2 regions of the Aeromonas sp. AE23HZ002T15 genome follow, and region 2 is predicted to be linked to the other one. Evidence: predicted binding sites of a transcription regulator. Region 2 holds the regulator's gene; the other holds the start of a gene.
What was found. The regulator LexA, encoded in region 2, represses DNA repair genes until DNA is damaged. The targets are predictions, from matches to a motif close to ANCTGTNTNNNNANACAGNT.

Region 1: ruvA (Holliday junction branch migration protein RuvA) is a predicted target of LexA. The motif match lies at 5,760-5,779, and genes of this name have one in related genera.

What each region holds. Positions count from the first base shown of each region.
Region 1 is NZ_CM201342.1:1,765,957-1,774,409, forward strand. Features, by position in the region: gene ACT5M9_RS08090 (cyd operon YbgE family protein) at 1-253, opposite strand, end outside; gene cydX (cytochrome bd-I oxidase subunit CydX) at 240-356, opposite strand; gene cydB (cytochrome d ubiquinol oxidase subunit II) at 371-1,507, opposite strand; gene cydA (cytochrome ubiquinol oxidase subunit I) at 1,520-3,076, opposite strand; gene ruvB (Holliday junction branch migration DNA helicase RuvB) at 4,020-5,030, opposite strand; gene ruvA (Holliday junction branch migration protein RuvA) at 5,091-5,705, opposite strand; gene ACT5M9_RS08120 (hypothetical protein) at 6,061-6,438, shown strand; gene ACT5M9_RS08125 (proline--tRNA ligase) at 6,647-8,371, shown strand.
Region 2 is NZ_CM201342.1:2,432,783-2,441,235, forward strand. Features, by position in the region: gene ACT5M9_RS11330 (ATP-binding protein) at 1-791, shown strand, start outside; gene trmL (tRNA (uridine(34)/cytosine(34)/5-carboxymethylaminomethyluridine(34)-2'-O)-methyltransferase TrmL) at 861-1,325, shown strand; gene ACT5M9_RS11340 (MATE family efflux transporter) at 1,403-2,773, opposite strand; gene ACT5M9_RS11345 (SCO family protein) at 2,796-3,422, opposite strand; gene ACT5M9_RS11350 (hypothetical protein) at 3,650-3,940, opposite strand; gene lexA (transcriptional repressor LexA) at 4,324-4,950, opposite strand; gene plsB (glycerol-3-phosphate 1-O-acyltransferase PlsB) at 5,165-7,588, shown strand; gene ubiA (4-hydroxybenzoate octaprenyltransferase) at 7,675-8,453, opposite strand, start outside.

The sequences.
Region 1 (8,453 bases), 670 kb from region 2:
GCCAGGGGCAAAACAGCAACCGACCGATGAGGCTGCGGGGATGGAATCCCAGCCCGTGCATCACGCCACAACTGACCGCCCACATCAGCCAGGGGGCGAGCCAGAGCCCGTGCTCACTGGTGTTGGCGGCGATCAGATTGGGCGCTTGCAGGATGGCGACGGCGAGCAGGGTCGCCGCCACCAGCATCACCCCTTGCCAGGGTTGGCGCTCCAGGGGAGCCGCCAACCGGGCGAGGAGATCACTTGTTTTCATCGATCTTGCGATCCATGTTCTCGGTGTGTTCCAGCCAGAGTGCGTTGATGACACCGAAGGCACAGGCCAGCAACAAACCCAGGATCCAGGTGAAATACCACATATCAGGGCACCTTCTTAATAGAGCGATTGTTGGTTGTCTTCGATGTGCTTGTTGCTCACCCGGCCAAACATCTTGATGTAGGTCCAGAGGGTATACGCCAGCACGGTCGGGACAAAGATGACAGCGACCACCGTCATCACCTTGAGGGTGTTGAAGGAGGCGGTGGCATCCCACATGGTCAGGCTCTGGGACGGCTCCAGGCTGGAGGGCATCAGGAACGGGAACATGGAGAAGCCCGCCGTCAGAATGATGCCCGCAATGGCCAGAGAGGAGCACAGGAACGCCAGCCAGCCCTTGCCGATCTTGGCCGCGGCCGCGGTCAGCAGGCACATCGCCAGACCCAGCGCGGGGGCCGCGATCATCCAGGGGTAGAGGCTGTAGTTGTTCATCCAGGCACCGGCTTGCACCACCACTTCCTTGTGAAGCGGGTTGGTGACGGCGTCGGTGGCCATGCTGCCCACCACCACGTAACCGTCCATGCCGCTCACCCAGACGCCGGCCAGGGCGAACAGCACCAGGGTCAGCAGGGAGAAGATCATGGCGGCGGTGCGGGAACGGGCCAGCACCTCACCCTCGGTCTTCATCATCAGCCAGGTCGCGCCCTGGGTGACGATCATGAAGAGGCTCACCAGGCCGGCCAGCAGGCCGAACGGGTTGAGCAGACCGAAGAAGTTACCGTGATAGGTCAGCATCAGGAACTGGTTGAAGCTGAACGGTACACCCTGCAGCAAGTTGCCGAAGGCGACCCCGAAGATGACAGGCGGCACGGCGCTACCGACGAAGAGCCCCCAGTCCCAGTTGTTGCGCCACTTGGCATCTTCCCGCAGGGAGCGGTACTTGAAGCCGACCGGGCGCAGGAAGAGGGCCATCAGGGTCAGGATCATGGCGATGTAGAAGCCGGAGAAGGCTGCCGCATAGACCATGGGCCAGGCCGCGAACAGGGCACCACCCGCGGTCACCAACCAGACCTGGTTGCCTTCCCAGTGCGGGCCCATGGTGTTGAGCATCACCCGACGCTCGACATCCTTCTTGCCGACGAAGGGAAGCAGGGCACCCACCCCCATATCGAAACCGTCGGTGACGGCGAAGCCGATCAGCAGCACGCCGACCAGAACCCACCAGACCAGACGCAATAATTCGTAATCAAACATGGGATCCTCTCCTTAAGCCTTGCTCTGTTCGAAGTGGTACTTGCCCGTTTTCAGACTGCTCGGGCCCAGACGCGCGTACTTGAACATCAGGTACATCTCGATGATGAGCAGCACTGTGTAGAACAGGCAGATCCCGATGAGGGAGAACCAGATCTCGGAGGCCGGGAGGTTGGATGCGGAGACGGAGGTCGGCAGCATCTCGGCGATGGTCCAGGGCTGGCGACCATATTCCGCGACGAACCAGCCACACTCGATGGCGATCCAGGGCAGCGGGATCCCGTACAGCAGCGCCTTGAGCAGCCACTTGCGCTCGCCGATCTTGTGGCGGGTGCTGTCGTAGAAGGCGATGCCGATCAGCAGCAACATGACGATGCCGCAGGCAACCATGATGCGGAACGCGAAGAACAGCGGTGCCACCTGCGGGATGGAGTCATCCACGGCGGACTTGATCTGGGCGTCGGTCGCATCGGTCACGTTCGGGGTGTAGCGCTTGAGCAGCAGACCGTAGCCCAGATCCTGCTTCACCTCGTCGAAACGGGCGCGGGTATCGTCGGACTTGTCACCGGATTGCAGCTTGGTCAGCAGGTCATAGGCGACCATGCCGTTGCGCACACGCAGCTCGTGCTCGCTCTTCAGATCCTTCAGACCGGTCACCTGACCGTCCAGGGAACGGGTGGCGATGATGCCAAGCGCATACGGGATCTTGATGGCGTAGTCGGTGCGCATCTCTTCCTGGTTCGGGATGCCGAACAGGGTGAAAGAGGCGGGCGCCGGCTCGGTGTTCCACTCGGCTTCGATGGCAGCCAGTTTCACCTTCTGCACTTCACCTGTCTCGTAGCCGGACTCATCACCCAGGATCAGCACGGAAACGATGGAGGCCATGCCGAAGGCGGCCGCGATGGCGAAGGAGCGGCGGGCGAAGGCCACGTCACGATTCTTCAGCAGGTAGTAGGAGGAGATACCCAGCACGAACATGGCGCCCGTGGTGTAGCCCGCCGCCACAGTGTGGACGAACTTGACCTGGGCAACCGGGTTGAACACCAGCTCGGCGAAGCTCACCATCTCCATGCGCATGGATTCGAAGTTGAACTCGGCACCGACCGGGTTCTGCATCCAGCCGTTGGCGACCAGGATCCAGAGGGCGGAGAGGTTGGTACCCAGCGCCATCAGCCAGGTGGCTGCCAGGTGCTGGCGTTTGCTGAGACGATCCCAACCGAAGAAGAACATACCGACGAAGGTGGACTCCAGGAAGAAGGCCATCAGCCCTTCGATGGCCAGCGGGGCCCCGAAGATATCGCCGACATAGTGGGAGTAGTAGGCCCAGTTGGTCCCGAACTGGAACTCCATGGTCAGCCCTGTGGTCACCCCGAGGGCAAAGTTGATCCCGAACAACTTGCCCCAGAACTTGGTCATGTCCCGGTAGACAGTGTTGTTGGTCATCACATAGACAGACTCCATGATCGCCAGGATGAAGGCCATCCCCAGCGTCAAGGGTACAAACAGGAAGTGATAAAGGGCCGTCGCAGCAAATTGGAACCGCGATAGGTCTACCACATGCTCAGCAATCATGATGTTTCCTCACCGATTATTGGCACGGCTATTTTAAGTTTTAAGGACAAAGCTTCCATTGGAAGGCCCCGAATGATCGGCCATACCAAGATCGATGACCGGATTCGACTGCAACCACATTAACAACAAGGCAATATACAAGAACAAAAAAAGCTAATGTTTAACATCTGGTAAACATTAACTGCAATTCTATTCCCGCCTATAATGACCGCTGTTTTATATCACCTTTATTTGATTGAAATCAATGTAAAACCATCACCAATACATGCCTTTTCAGGGCAACTTATCGGGATGAAAGCCTTAATTATGGGAGCCACATCACAAAACAACGCAACACATAAATGTTTGATTTAAATCAATTTTAATACATAACGAAATAGTTTCAATTCTGTTAAACAAATAATGCTTCGCCATCCTTCAACCCTGTATTTCCTAAACTGAAGCCCAGTCCTTGATTGCAATTTAAAACCAGTAAAAACACATGTTTATGCTTATTTCACACCGCCACATAAAGATTACTTAATCTAATCCGATGGTGGCAAATTTTCTTGTTTGTCCGGTCCGTCGAGTGCTCCTACAATGCGCCTCGCAGTGAGGGCACACCTCTGGATACAGGCTGGTCATACTGGGTTCCCGGTACGTATTCGATGAACATTTCGAACCTGTTTGTTGGGATTAATGATGAAAAAGTTTGTTGCCAAGACCATTCGTTACTACAAGCTTTCGTTCGTTCAGCTCTATCAAATGAACCGACTCTGAGGCCTCGCGACGGCTCTCTTCGTGTTTTCCTGACCGCTCTCCAGACGCACTCACTGTCTGTGAACATCCATCCTGAATTGTCTTTGCCCACCGCATCCGCCGTGGGCTTTTTTTTGGCCCGGGAATTTTGTCAGAATAGTAAAAAACCGCCCCTGGAGGCGGTTTTTCATTCAATCAGATATTTCTATGCTTCCGGCGGTCGCTGCAGGCCGAAGTGGGCATAGGCCCTCGCGGTCGCCAGCCGCCCCCTGGGGGTACGCTGCAGATAGCCCTGCTGGATGAGGTAGGGCTCCAGCACATCTTCGATGGTGTCCTTCTCTTCCCCAATGGCCGCGGCCAGGTTGTCGAGGCCAACCGGCCCCCCCATAAACTTGTCGATGACGGCCAACAATAGCTTGCGGTCCATGAAGTCGAAGCCTTCGTTATCCACGTCCAGCATGTCCATGGCGCGGGCTGCAATGGGTCCATCAATCCGCCCATCGGATTTCACCTGGGCGAAATCCCGCACCCGTCTTAACAAACGGTTAGCAATACGTGGCGTACCGCGGGAGCGGCGAGCCACCTCCAGCGCACCGTCATCCGACATCTCGAGCCCGAGGCAGCGGGCGCTGCGGGCGACTATGTCGGTGAGATCCTTGACGTTGTAGAACTCCAGCCGCTGGACGATGCCGAAGCGGTCCCGTAGCGGGCTGGTCAGCGACCCGGCCCGGGTGGTGGCGCCGATCAGGGTGAAGGGGGGGAGATCGAGCTTGATGGAGCGGGCGGCTGGCCCCTCCCCTATCATGATGTCGAGCTGGTAATCCTCCATGGCCGGATAGAGCACCTCCTCCACCACGGGGCTGAGGCGGTGGATCTCGTCGATGAAGAGCACATCGTGGGGTTCGAGGTTGGTGAGCAGGGCCGCCAGATCCCCGGCCTTCTCCAGCACAGGGCCCGAGGTGGTCTTGATGTTGACCTCCATCTCATTGGCCACGATGTTCGCGAGTGTGGTCTTGCCGAGACCGGGCGGGCCGAAGATCAGCAGGTGATCCAGGGCCTCCCCACGCTGGCGGGCGGCTTCGATGAAGATCTCCATCTGGCCGCAGACGTGATCCTGGCCGGTGTAATCCGCCAGCTTCTTGGGGCGGATGGCCCGGTCGATGACCGCATCCTCGCGGGATTCTCCCGCCGATATCAGACGATCCGCTTCAATCATGTACTACCTCACTTGGCTGCACCGCCATGGCCAAAGGCTTTGCGTTATACATCGTCATCCTTACACCAGACTACGCAAGGATTCACGGATGATGGCCTCGACCGACATGCCCTCTTTCGCCACCTTGGCAACGATCTGGCTGGCCTGCTGGGGCTTGTAGCCGAGTGCCACCAGGGCGCTGGCCGCCTCCTCGCTGGAATCCGGCGCGCGCAGCCCGCTCTCTTTCTCGGGCAGACTGATGGCGGCGGGGGAGAAGAGATCGTGGCTGACCCAGCCCTTGAGGCGGTCTTTCATCTCCACCACCAGGCGCTCGGCGGTCTTCTTGCCCACACCGGGCAGTTTCACCAGGGAGCTGATCTCCTCGCGCTCGACACTCATCACGAACTGGGTGGCGGTCATGCCGGAGAGGATGGCCAGCGCCAGCTTGGGGCCGACCCCGTTGGTCTTGATCAGCTCGCGAAACAGCGCCCGCTCCTGCTTGTGGTTGAAGCCATAGAGCAGCTGGGCGTCTTCGCGCACAACGAAGTGGGTGTGAATGACCGCTTCCTTGCCAAGATCCGGCAGATCGTAGAAGCAGCTCATGGGCATGTGGACCTCGTAGCCCACACCGCCGACCTCCAGCAACACCTCAGGGGGTTGTTTCTCGATGATGACGCCTCTCAAGCGACCGATCATGTTCTCTTCCTCGCCACGCAGACTCTGTATGAATTGGGCCATAGCATAAAGAATAACTGGATAAGTATCCAGCATAGGGAGGTGGTCACCCCGCACGATGCCCCCTCTCCTCCGAGGTTGTCAGCCGGCCGACAAAAGGGGCTCTTTTGAGTTTCTTACCCGATACATCAAACACATCTCTGCAGGGCGACATTTTTAATCTGTTTGAATTCAGCGTGATAAAGAAAAAACCCGCTGACGGGACTGGCGATATCTTGCTGGCTGGCTAGTCTCAATCAGCCAAAGAGATCCATATGGAATCTAAATTTGGTTTCCCTCACCTCTATCACGCGCCTGAGCGCGTAAGGACAGCAAGATGGCTAAAGGACGGATCAGCTTTTGGGAAGGCAATGGCGCCACTCAGGATCAGGTCGGCAACACCCTGAGCGGCGGAGTCAGCTACAACATCGACTGCAAGAGTGGCGATCAGGGCTTCAGCAATGATGAGGCCCGCTCCCTGAAGCTGGAGGGCATCCCCGGCATCACCCTCATCAAGGTCTACGACAGCCCCTCGGCCAGTACCGACGATGACTGGGCCCAGATCCTGATCAAGGGACCCATTACCGACACAGTCGTGGTCGGCAGCTTCAACAGCAGCGCCAACCTGGACGGCGGCAACGTGGTCGTCACCAGCCATTATCACAACGGCCTGGATGGCAAGGTGTCCAAGATCCTGATCGACTACCTGGGTTGATCCCTGAGGAGGGGGTCGCCCAGCCGCCCCCTCTTCGTTCCTCTCTTTCACCTCTCTCACCCGCATCCGCCCGGCCTCTCCCCCGCCGACCAGGCTCCCCACCCCCAACACCTAATTTAGCCCTTGGGCCGCGCGCCTCGGCCTGTTAAAATTCCGCACTTGCAATTTTCCAGGGCCAAGTCGCCCGAACTAGCTAAGGTCTACCGCGATGCGTACCAGCCAATACCTGCTCTCCACTCTCAAGGAAACCCCCTCCGATGCGGAAGTCGTCAGCCATCAGCTGATGCTTCGCGCCGGCATGATCCGCAAACTGGCCTCCGGCATGTATGCCTGGTTGCCGTCCGGCCTGCGGGTCCTGAAGAAGATCGAGAACATAGTTCGCGAAGAGATGAACAGAGCTGGTGCCATCGAAGTCTCCATGCCGGTGGTACAACCGGCCGAGCTGTGGCAGGAGTCCGGCCGCTGGGACGACTACGGCCCCGAGCTGTGCCGTCTGACCGACCGCCACAACCGTCCCTTCGTGCTGGGCCCGACCCACGAAGAGGTGATCACCGCCCTGATCCGTTACGAGGTGAACAGCTACAAGCAGCTGCCCCTGAACCTCTACCAGATCCAGACCAAGTTCCGCGACGAAGTCCGCCCCCGCTTCGGCGTGATGCGCGGCCGCGAGTTCCTGATGAAGGATGCCTACTCCTTCCACATCAACAAGGAATCTCTGGTCGAGACCTACGAGAAGATGCACGCCGCCTACTGCGCCGCCTTCACCCGCATGGGCCTGAACTTCCGTCCGGTGCAGGCCGATACCGGCTCCATCGGGGGTACCGGCTCCCACGAGTTCCAGGTGCTGGCCGAGAGCGGTGAAGATCTGATCGCCTTCTCCGACACCTCAGACTACGCCGCCAACATCGAGATGGCCGAGGCGCTGGCGCCGGCCGGTGAGCGCGCTGCCGCCACAGCCGCCCTGACCAAGGTCGCCACCCCGGGTGTCCACACCATCGACGAGGTCGCCGCCTTCCTCTCCGTGGCTCCGACCACCATCGCCAAGACCCTGCTGGTGCTGGGCGAGGCGGACGAGCACGGCAAGCAGGCGGTCATCGCCCTGGTACTGCGTGGCGATCACGAACTGAACGAGATCAAAGCCGAGAAGCTGGCTGGCGTCGCCAACCCGCTGACCTTCGCCAACGACGAGCAGATCAAAGCCGCCGCCGGCTGTGACGCCGGCTCCATCGGCCCGGTCGGCTTCACCGGTCGCATCATCGCCGATCGCAGCGCCGCTCACCTGGCTGACTTCGTCTGTGGCGCCAACGAGACCGGCTTCCACCTGACCGGCGCGAACTGGGATCGGGACATCGCTTCTTACGAAGTGGCCGATCTGCGCAACGTGGTGGAAGGCGACCCCAGCCCCTGCGGCCAGGGCAAGCTGCTGCTCAAGCGCGGCATCGAAGTGGGCCACATCTTCCAGCTCGGCACCAAGTACTCCGAAGCCATGAAGGCGAACGTGCTGAACGAGGGCGGCAAGTCCGTCACCATGGAGATGGGTTGCTACGGCATAGGTGTTTCCCGCCTGGTGGCCGCCGCCATCGAGCAGAACAACGACCAGTACGGCATCATCTGGCCGGAAGCCATCGCCCCGTTCGAAGTGGCCATCGTGCCGATGAACATGCACAAGTCCGAGCGCGTCGCCGAGCAGGCCGAGCAGTTCTACGCCGAGCTCAAAGCCGCCGGTGTGGACGTGCTGTTCGATGACCGCAAGGAGCGCCCGGGCGTGATGTTCGCCGACATGGAGCTGCTGGGGGTTCCCCACGCCATCGTTATCGGCGACCGCGGTCTGGACAACGGCGTGGTGGAGTACAAGTGCCGCCGCACCGGCGAGAAGCAGGAAGTGCCCATTGGCGACATCATCGCACAGCTCAAGGGCAAGCTGGGTCGCTGATAGCGCCCATTAACTCAGCCTTTCGCTGTTCGTAAGGAAGCCCCGAGTGTCACGGTACTCGGGGCTTTTTATATGCACCTCT
Region 2 (8,453 bases):
TCTTGCAGTTGCAGCAGTCCGTCTCCCAGCTGGCGGAGGGCAAGCTGGAGACCCGGATCCCCAACCTGGGGCGGCGGGACGAGATCGGCCAGCTCGCGGATCATGTCAGCCACATGGTGGATACCCTCAAGCGCATGATCCAGAAGCAGAAACAGCTGCTCTCCGACATCTCCCACGAGCTGCGTAGCCCCCTCACCCGCATCCAGCTGGCCCAGGCGCTGATCCGCCGCAAGCAGGGGGACAGCAGCGAGCTGGCCAGGATCGAGGCCGAGATCGCCCGACTCGACAAGCTGATCGGCGATCTGCTGGATCTCTCCCGGGTACAGCAGCACGTGGAGGCCCCCGTGGTGCTCCCCCTGGCGGATCTGCTGGAGCCCATCCTGGACGACGCCATGTTCGAGGCCAACCAGAACGGCAAGCAGCTGCGGCTGCCGCCCCTGCCGGCGGAGTCCATCCGCATGTGGCCGGAGCTGCTGGCGCGGGCCCTGGAGAATCCGCTGCGCAACGCCCTCAAATATGCGCGGGAGTTCATCAAGGTGGACTGGTATCGGGAAGGGCGGGAGTGGGTGATGACCATCCGGGATGACGGCCCCGGCGTGCCGGTGGAGCAGCAGGAGCAGCTGTTCCTGCCCTTCTTCCGGGTGGATGACGCCCGCAATGCCAAGACGGGCGGGACCGGGCTCGGGCTCGCCATCGCCTCCGAGGCCATAGCGCGCCACGGCGGCACCATCCGGGCCAGCAACAATCAGCCGAACGGCCTGGTCATCACCGTACGCCTGCCCATGGCGTGACAATCCCTTTTCATCACGGCGGGCGCTGGGTATGCTGGCGCCCCTTATCCCGTCCCTCAGGACCCCGCCATGCTCGACATCGTGCTCTACCAGCCGGAAATCCCCCCCAACACCGGCAACATCATCCGTCTCTGTGCCAATACCGGCTACCGGTTGCATCTGATAGAGCCACTGGGATTCGAGTGGGATGACAAGCGGGTGAAACGGGCCGGGCTCGACTACCACGAGTTTGCCGAGGTGAAGCGTTGGCCAAGCTATGAGGCGTTTCTAGCCACGGTGGCCCCCAACCGGGTGTTTGCCTGCACCACCAAGGGGCGCACCGCCCACTCGGCGGTCCGCTTCGCCCTGGGGGATGCCCTGCTGTTCGGGCCCGAGAGTCGCGGCCTGCCGGCGGAGATCATCGAGAGCCTGCCGTTCGAGCAGCGCCTGCGCATCCCCATGCTGCCCCAGAGCCGCAGCATGAACCTGGCCAACGCTGTCTCCGTGTTCGTCTACGAGAGCTGGCGCCAGTTCGATTATCAGGGCGCCCTCTGATCCGCTCGTGCCAGGTGCCCACAATCAGGGCAGGCGATCGCAACGCCCCCGGCTAACCGTTCATGTCGGCTGAACGGTCAGGCTGATGGCTCCGGCCTCGCCTGCTCCAGCAGACGGCCATCGCGCTCGAGGCGCCAGCACAGCCAACCCAGGGTCAATCCCCGCCCCATCATCAGGGCCGCCATGGCGGCCCACAGGGCTGCCACGCCCCACGCCTGACACAGCCACCAGATGGGGAAGAAACCGGCGAACACCGCCACCAGCATGCTGTTGCGCATCTCCCGTGCCCGGGTCGCCCCGATGAAGACCCCATCCAGCAGATAGCACCAGACCGCCAGCAGCGGCATGGCCACCAGCCAGGGTAGCTGGCGGTTCGCCTCGGCGATCACCGCCGGGATGTCGGTGATATGGGCGATGAGCAACCCGCCCCCCAGGGCAAACGCCAGGGTGAAGCCCAGGGCGATCAGTCCGGCCCAGCCCAGGTTGAGGGCGATGGCCTCCCGCAGCCCCTGCCTGTCCCGCCGTCCGATGGCGCGCCCCACCATGGCCTCCACCGCGTAGGCAAAGCCATCCAGCCCGTAGGAGATGAGCATCAGGAAGTTGAGCAGCACCGCATTGGCAGCCACCGCCACGTCCCCGAGCCTCGCCCCCTGCAGGGTCATGAAGGCGAAGCAGAGCTGCAGACAGAGGGAGCGGATGAAGATATCCCGATTCAGGCCGAGCAGGCGCCGCAGGGCGGACCACTGAGACCAGCGCCGCCAGGCCCCATGCCAGATCTGCGCCGGCAGATGGCGCAGCCGATGGCTCACCAGCCAGAGCCCCAACCCCAGTGCGCCGTAGTCGGCCAGCAGGGAGGCCGCCGCCACCCCTTTCACCTGCCAGCCCAGTCCCAGCACGAAGGCGGCATCCAGCACCATGTTCACCAGGTTGCTGAAGATGAGCAGCAGCATGGGGCTGCGGGCATCCTGCATGCCCAGCAGCCAGCCCATGATCGCCAGGTTGCACAGGGCCGCCGGGGCGCTCCAGATCCGCACAGAGACATACTCGGTGGCGTAAAACTGCACCTCGGTTGAACCGCCACTCAACACGATGAGAGCCGGCAGGAAGGGCAACAACAGCAGCAACAGCGCCATCCCCAGGGCGATCGCCAACCCCAGCGCCCGCGCCAGGGTATCCAGCTGCCCCTGGGCGTTGCCCGCCCCCTGGGCCTGGGCGGTCAGGCCTGTGGTGGACATGCGCAGGAAGCCCAGCAGCCAGAAGATGAGGTTGATGAGGGTGGCCCCGACCGAGACGCCACCGAGGAACCAGGCCTGGCCGAGATGACCGATCACCCAGGTATCCACCAGCCCCAGCAGCGGGGTGGTGACGTTGGAGAACACCATGGGCAGGGCCAGGGCAAATACGGCGTGGTGACGCTTGGGGTCCCGCAGCCAGGGCGGGATCAGCATGAGCAGAAGACCGGTTGAGGATTCACTGGTCCGCCAGCCGCACTATCTTGGCAAAGTCGGACACCATCCCATCCATCGACACCTGAGGCACCAGACCGGGTCCCGTCTTGGGACGGAACACGGCCACCAGCTTGCCCGCCGGGTCGGTCAGCACGATGGAGGCGGAGTGGTCTATCAGGTACTCATCCCTGCCGTGCTCCACGATGGAATAGACGAGGCCGAGGTTGCGCACGAAGGGGAACAGGTGGTTGTGGGGGGCGGTGACGGCCTTGAACTCGGGCTGGAAGAAGGCGGTGTAGTTTTTGAGGCGGGCGCTGTCATCGCGCTTGGGATCCGCCGAGACGAAGACCACCTGGCTGCTGGGAGCGATCTTTTTCAGCTCGGGGTAGGCGGAGCGCATCTCCGCCAGCGTGGTCGGGCAGATGTCCGGGCAATAGGTGTAGCCGAGAAACAGGAAGGTCCAGTGCCCCACCAGGCTGGTCTGGGTAAAGGGCTTGCCATCCCCGTCGGTCAGGGTGAAGGGATTGATGTCCCGCCCCGCCGGATAGTAGTCGGCCTGCTCCGGCTGGGCAGGCCTGGTCCAGTAATAAACGACCATGATGCTAACCACCAGCAGCATGAAAAACAGGGGGTAACGGGGTTTGACCATATAAAATTGAGCCTTGCCAGGGGTATCAGCCAGAGGATCGGGCCAAATGAAGGGTTATTGTAACCTGCCTGTGCCTGTTTCTGGCTACTCCGGGGTCTGAATACCGAGCAAGACCCGACCTCATCCGGGCTGGCAACCGGTCGTCCTTGCCCCTGCCAGGCTGAAATGCACCCAAGAAACAGAAGCCCCACACAAGGTGGGGCCTGGAACAAACGGGTGACGGGCACTCAGGGCCGCCACCGCTGCCGCACCTGGGGACGCCTGACGACGGCATGCAGAGGAACGACAGGAGCTGTCCAGGGCGCATCCGGCAAGCCGATGTCGTGATGGCGACGAAACAGGCGCACCAGGCGCACTATCTTGTCCTTGGGACATCCCAGCCAGATGGTCCAGCCGCTCCCCTTGTGGTACACCCAGAGCGCATAGAACCACGTCATCCGGCTGCCCTTGATGAAGCGGGTGATGGAGGATGCGGGGGCCGTGTCCGGACCCGGATCCCATGGTGAGCTTGAAGCCATACCTGTCCTCCTTGCGCAACAGGCTACGTCGATCTGCGCCCTTGCCAGGGACAACGCAGGATCACGTGCTGACGCTATGGGCCGCTTCGGGTCATGGGACATCCGAGCGACTCTCCCTACTATCCCGCGCCGCCCCAGCGGCATCGGTGCTGCATCCCTGCGACCTTATGCTGGCCCGCTCAGGCTATCAACCGGGGTATGGCGACCCCTTGGCCCACCGGCGCGAGGCGAGCCATATCCAAGGATATATCTGAAATGCCGGCCCTGCGGCGGTGGTGTGGTCTGAGGAGAACAAAAATGACGGGAAGGAGGAGGGGCAACGGAAACGAAAGGCACAGAAACGACACGGCCTCCCTGAGGAGGCCGTTTGATGGCTGCCGGCATCACATCCAGTCGGCGTTGCGGATAACGCCGACCGCCAGGCCCTCTATGGTGAGGTGCTGGCTGGCGAGATCCACCGAGATGGGGGAGAGCTCTTCGTTCTCCGGCAACAGCCACACCTGGCTGCCCTTGCGCTGGAAGCGTTTGACGGTGACATCCTCATCGAGGCGGGCGACCACCACCTGGCCGTTGCGCACGTCCTGGGTCTTGTGCACCGCCAGCAGATCCCCGTCCATAATGCCGATGTTCTTCATGCTCATGCCTTGGACCCGCAGCAGGAAGTCTGCCCGCGGATGGAAAAGGGCGGGATCCACCTGATAGTGGCTCTCGATATGCTCCTGGGCCAGTATGGGCTCGCCGGCGGCAACCTTGCCGATGAGGGGCAGGCCACTCTCTTCCGCCGGGGCTTCCTCTTCCTCGAGCAGCAGACGGATGCCGCGGGAGGTGCCGGGCATGATCTCGATGACCCCTTTCTTGGCCAGGGCCTTCAGATGTTCCTCGGCCGCATTGGCCGACTTGAAACCAAGCTTCTGGGCAATCTCGGCACGAGTCGGCGGCATGCCGGTCTCGTTCATGTTCGCCTTGATAAGCTCCAGCACTTCAGCCTGGCGGGGAGTAAGGGGTTTCATAACATGGGCACCTGTCTTTTTATACAGCACACTGGCAGTATATACAGTGCTGGGGCCAAGGCAAGGCGTTGCTGATATTTGTCCCGCCTCCGTCGCACTTATTGCCACAAATGACCCATTCTTGATCCTGTGCCGCCACTCATCCTACCTCTCGGCGACAAGCCAGCGGTGTTTTGTTATGCTCACGCCGCATTTTTTTGGAGAGCAGACACCCATGTCCATCGGACAGAAGATTTCCAGAGCCATTCTGCAATGGCCGGTCAGCGGCTTGGTCAATCACAAGAGCCTGCCGGAAAACCCCATTACGGAACTGGACCTGGACCCGGCCAGACCCATTGTCTATGCCCTGAAAACCAGCTCGATCACCGACCTGATGACCCTGCAGCAGTGCTGCGAGGATCTCGGCCTGCCCGGTCCCTTCACCCCGCTGGAACTGGGTGGTCAGCTGCTGCCGCGCTATGTCTGTCTGGATCGCCCGCCTCCCCTGTTTGGCAAGCGCACCAAGCCGCTGCCCTTCCTGCAAGAGTTTCACCAGCTGCTGGACCTGCACAAGCAGGATCCGGCGCTGGATATTCAGGTCGTCCCCGTCACCCTGTTCTGGGGCCGCGGCCCGGGCCGGGAGGGGGAAGAAGCCTCCGGCTGGAACATCATCAGCAGCCTGGCGCCGAACCGCCTCAAGAAGGCGCTGATCGTGATCCTCAAGGGTCGCGAGAACCTGGTGCGCTTCTCCCCGCCCCTCTCCCTACGCTACATGGCGGACAAGCACGGCACCGACGAGGCCATAGCCCACAAGCTGGCGCGGGTGGCGCGCACCCATTTCAGCCGCCAGCAGCTCGCCGCCACCGGCCCCAAGCTGCCGAACCGCAACCTGCTGTTCAAGCAGTTGCTGGACTCCGGCGTGATCCAGCAGGCCATAGAGGAAGAGGCCGAGCGCGAGGGCATCAGCCTGGAGAAGGCGCAGAAGCGCGCCCACGGCTACATGGACGAGATCGCCTCCGACTTCTCCTACCGGCTGATCCGCCTCGGCGAGAGCTTCCTCGGCTGGCTCTGGAACAAGCTCTATCGCGGCCTCTCGGTCAACGGCGCCGAGCGGGTACGCCAACTGGCCCAGGAAGGGCACGAGATCGTCTACGTGCCCTGCCATCGCAGCCACATGGACTACCTGCTGCTCTCCTACGTCATCTATCACCAGGGCATGGTGCCACCCCACATCGCGGCGGGCATCAACCTGAACTTCTGGCCGGCGGGCCCCATCTTCCGCCACGGCGGCGCCTTCTTCATCCGCCGCACCTTCAAGGGCAACCCGCTCTACAGCACGGTATTCCGTGAATACCTGAACCTGCTGTTCGCCAAGGGCTACTCGGTGGAGTTCTTCACCGAGGGTGGCCGTTCGCGCACCGGCCGCCTGCTGCCCCCCAAGACCGGCATGCTGGCCATGACTCTGCAGGCCATGATGCGCGGGCTGGACAGGCCGGTCACCCTGGTCCCCGTCTATCTCGGCTATGAGCACGTGATGGAGGTGAACACCTATCACAACGAGCTCAAGGGCAGCCGCAAGGAGAAGGAGAGCTTCCTGCAGGTACTCGGCATATTGCGCAAGCTGCGCAACTACGGCCGCGGCTTCGTCAACTTCGGCGAACCCCTGACCCTCAACGGCTACCTCGGCGAACATGTGCCGAACTGGAAGGAGAGCATAGGCAAGGAGGAGCGCCCGGAGTGGATGGCTCCCACCGTCAACCAGCTTGCCGAGCTCCTGATGACCCGCATCAACGACGCCGCCGCCGTCAACGGCCTGACTCTGAGCGCCCTGGCCCTGCTGGCCGCCGAGCGCCACGCCCTGACCCGGGACGAACTGCAGGCCCAGCTCAACACCTATCTGGATCTGCTCAAGCAGGTGCCCTACAGCCCCCAGAGCACCCTGCCGGACGAGGATGCCAGGACACTGCTGGATCAGGCGATGGAGCTCAACAAGTTCGAGGTGAGCGAGGACAAGCTCGGCCAGATCATTAGCCTGGACCGCTATCAGGCGATCCTGCTGACCTACTACCGCAACAACATACTGCACCTGTTCGCCCTGCCGTCCCTGGTGGCGGCGCTGATCGAACGCTGCGAGGGGATAGGCCGCTCGGAGATCGTCGCCCGCTGCGTCGACATATACCCCCTGCTCAAGACGGAGCTGTTCCTGCGCTATGAAGAGGAGGAGCTGCCGGCACTGGTGGATGCCCTGCTGGCCGAGCTGCAGCGTCAGCAGCTGATCGAAGCCCGCGACGGCGGCTACTGGGTCAACCCGATCAACCAGATGCGGCTGCTGCTGCTGGCGGAGAGCATTCAGGAGACGCTGCAACGCTACGCCATCGTGCTGACCCGCTTGCTGGCCCAGCCCCGCATCGAGGCGGAGCAGCTGGAGGCGGATGGCCTGATGATGGCGGAGCGCCTCGGCACCCTTCACGGCATCAACGCCCCCGAGTTCTTCGACCAGAAGCTGTTCAGCACCCTGATCCACTCCCTGCGCCGGGAAGGCTATCTGGACACCGGCAGCAAGCCGGATCTCGGCCGCTTCCAGGCCCTGGCCGACAACATAGTGCCGCTGCTCAGCACCCGGATCCGCCGCACCATAGAAGCGGGCAACCGGATCTGATGCCCTGATAAGGCATCATGGAAAATAAAAAGGCCGCATCAGATGCAGCCTTTTTCATGGGTGCTGCCCCCGGAGCATGGGTCTGCCTAGAGGTAGTGGAGCACCACCCCGATCAGCACCAGGGCCCCCACGTAGTTGTTGTTCAGGAACGCCTGGAAGCAGGCCTCGCGCTGACGCTCCCGGATGAGCCGCTGCTGATAGACGAACAGTGCTGCCGCCCCCAGCAGGCCCCAGTAGTAACTCGAGCCAAGCGCCATCAGCTGGCCCACCAGCAACAGGATCAGCAGGGTCGCCAGTTGCAGCACGCCGATGATCCGCTTGTCGTGGCGGCCGAACAGGATGGCGCTCGATTTCAGCCCCAGCTTGAGGTCATCGTCCCTGTCCACCATGGCGTACTGGGTGTCGTAGGCGATGGTCCACAGCAGGTTCGCGAGAAACAGCAGCCAGGCCACGGGGGGCAGGGCGTTGGCCTCGGCTGCATAGGCCATGGGAATGGACCAGGAGAAGGCCATCCCCAGCACCAGCTGGGGTATGGGGATGAAGCGCTTCATGAAGGGGTAACAGACCGCCAGCAGCAGACCGGCGAACGACAGCCCTATGGTGAGCGGGTTCAGGGTCAGCACCAGGCCGAACGAGATGAGCGCCAATACGGCGAACAGGGCCAGCACCTCCCGCGGGGCCACCTTGCCCATGGGCAGGGGGCGACCGGCGGTGCGCTTCACATGGCCGTCGAAGTTGCGATCCGCATAGTCATTGATGACGCAACCGGCGGAGCGCATCAGGAAGACCCCCACCACGAACACCAGCAGGATCCAGAGACTGGGCACGCCGCCGGCTGCCAGCCAGAGCGCCCACAGGGTGGGCC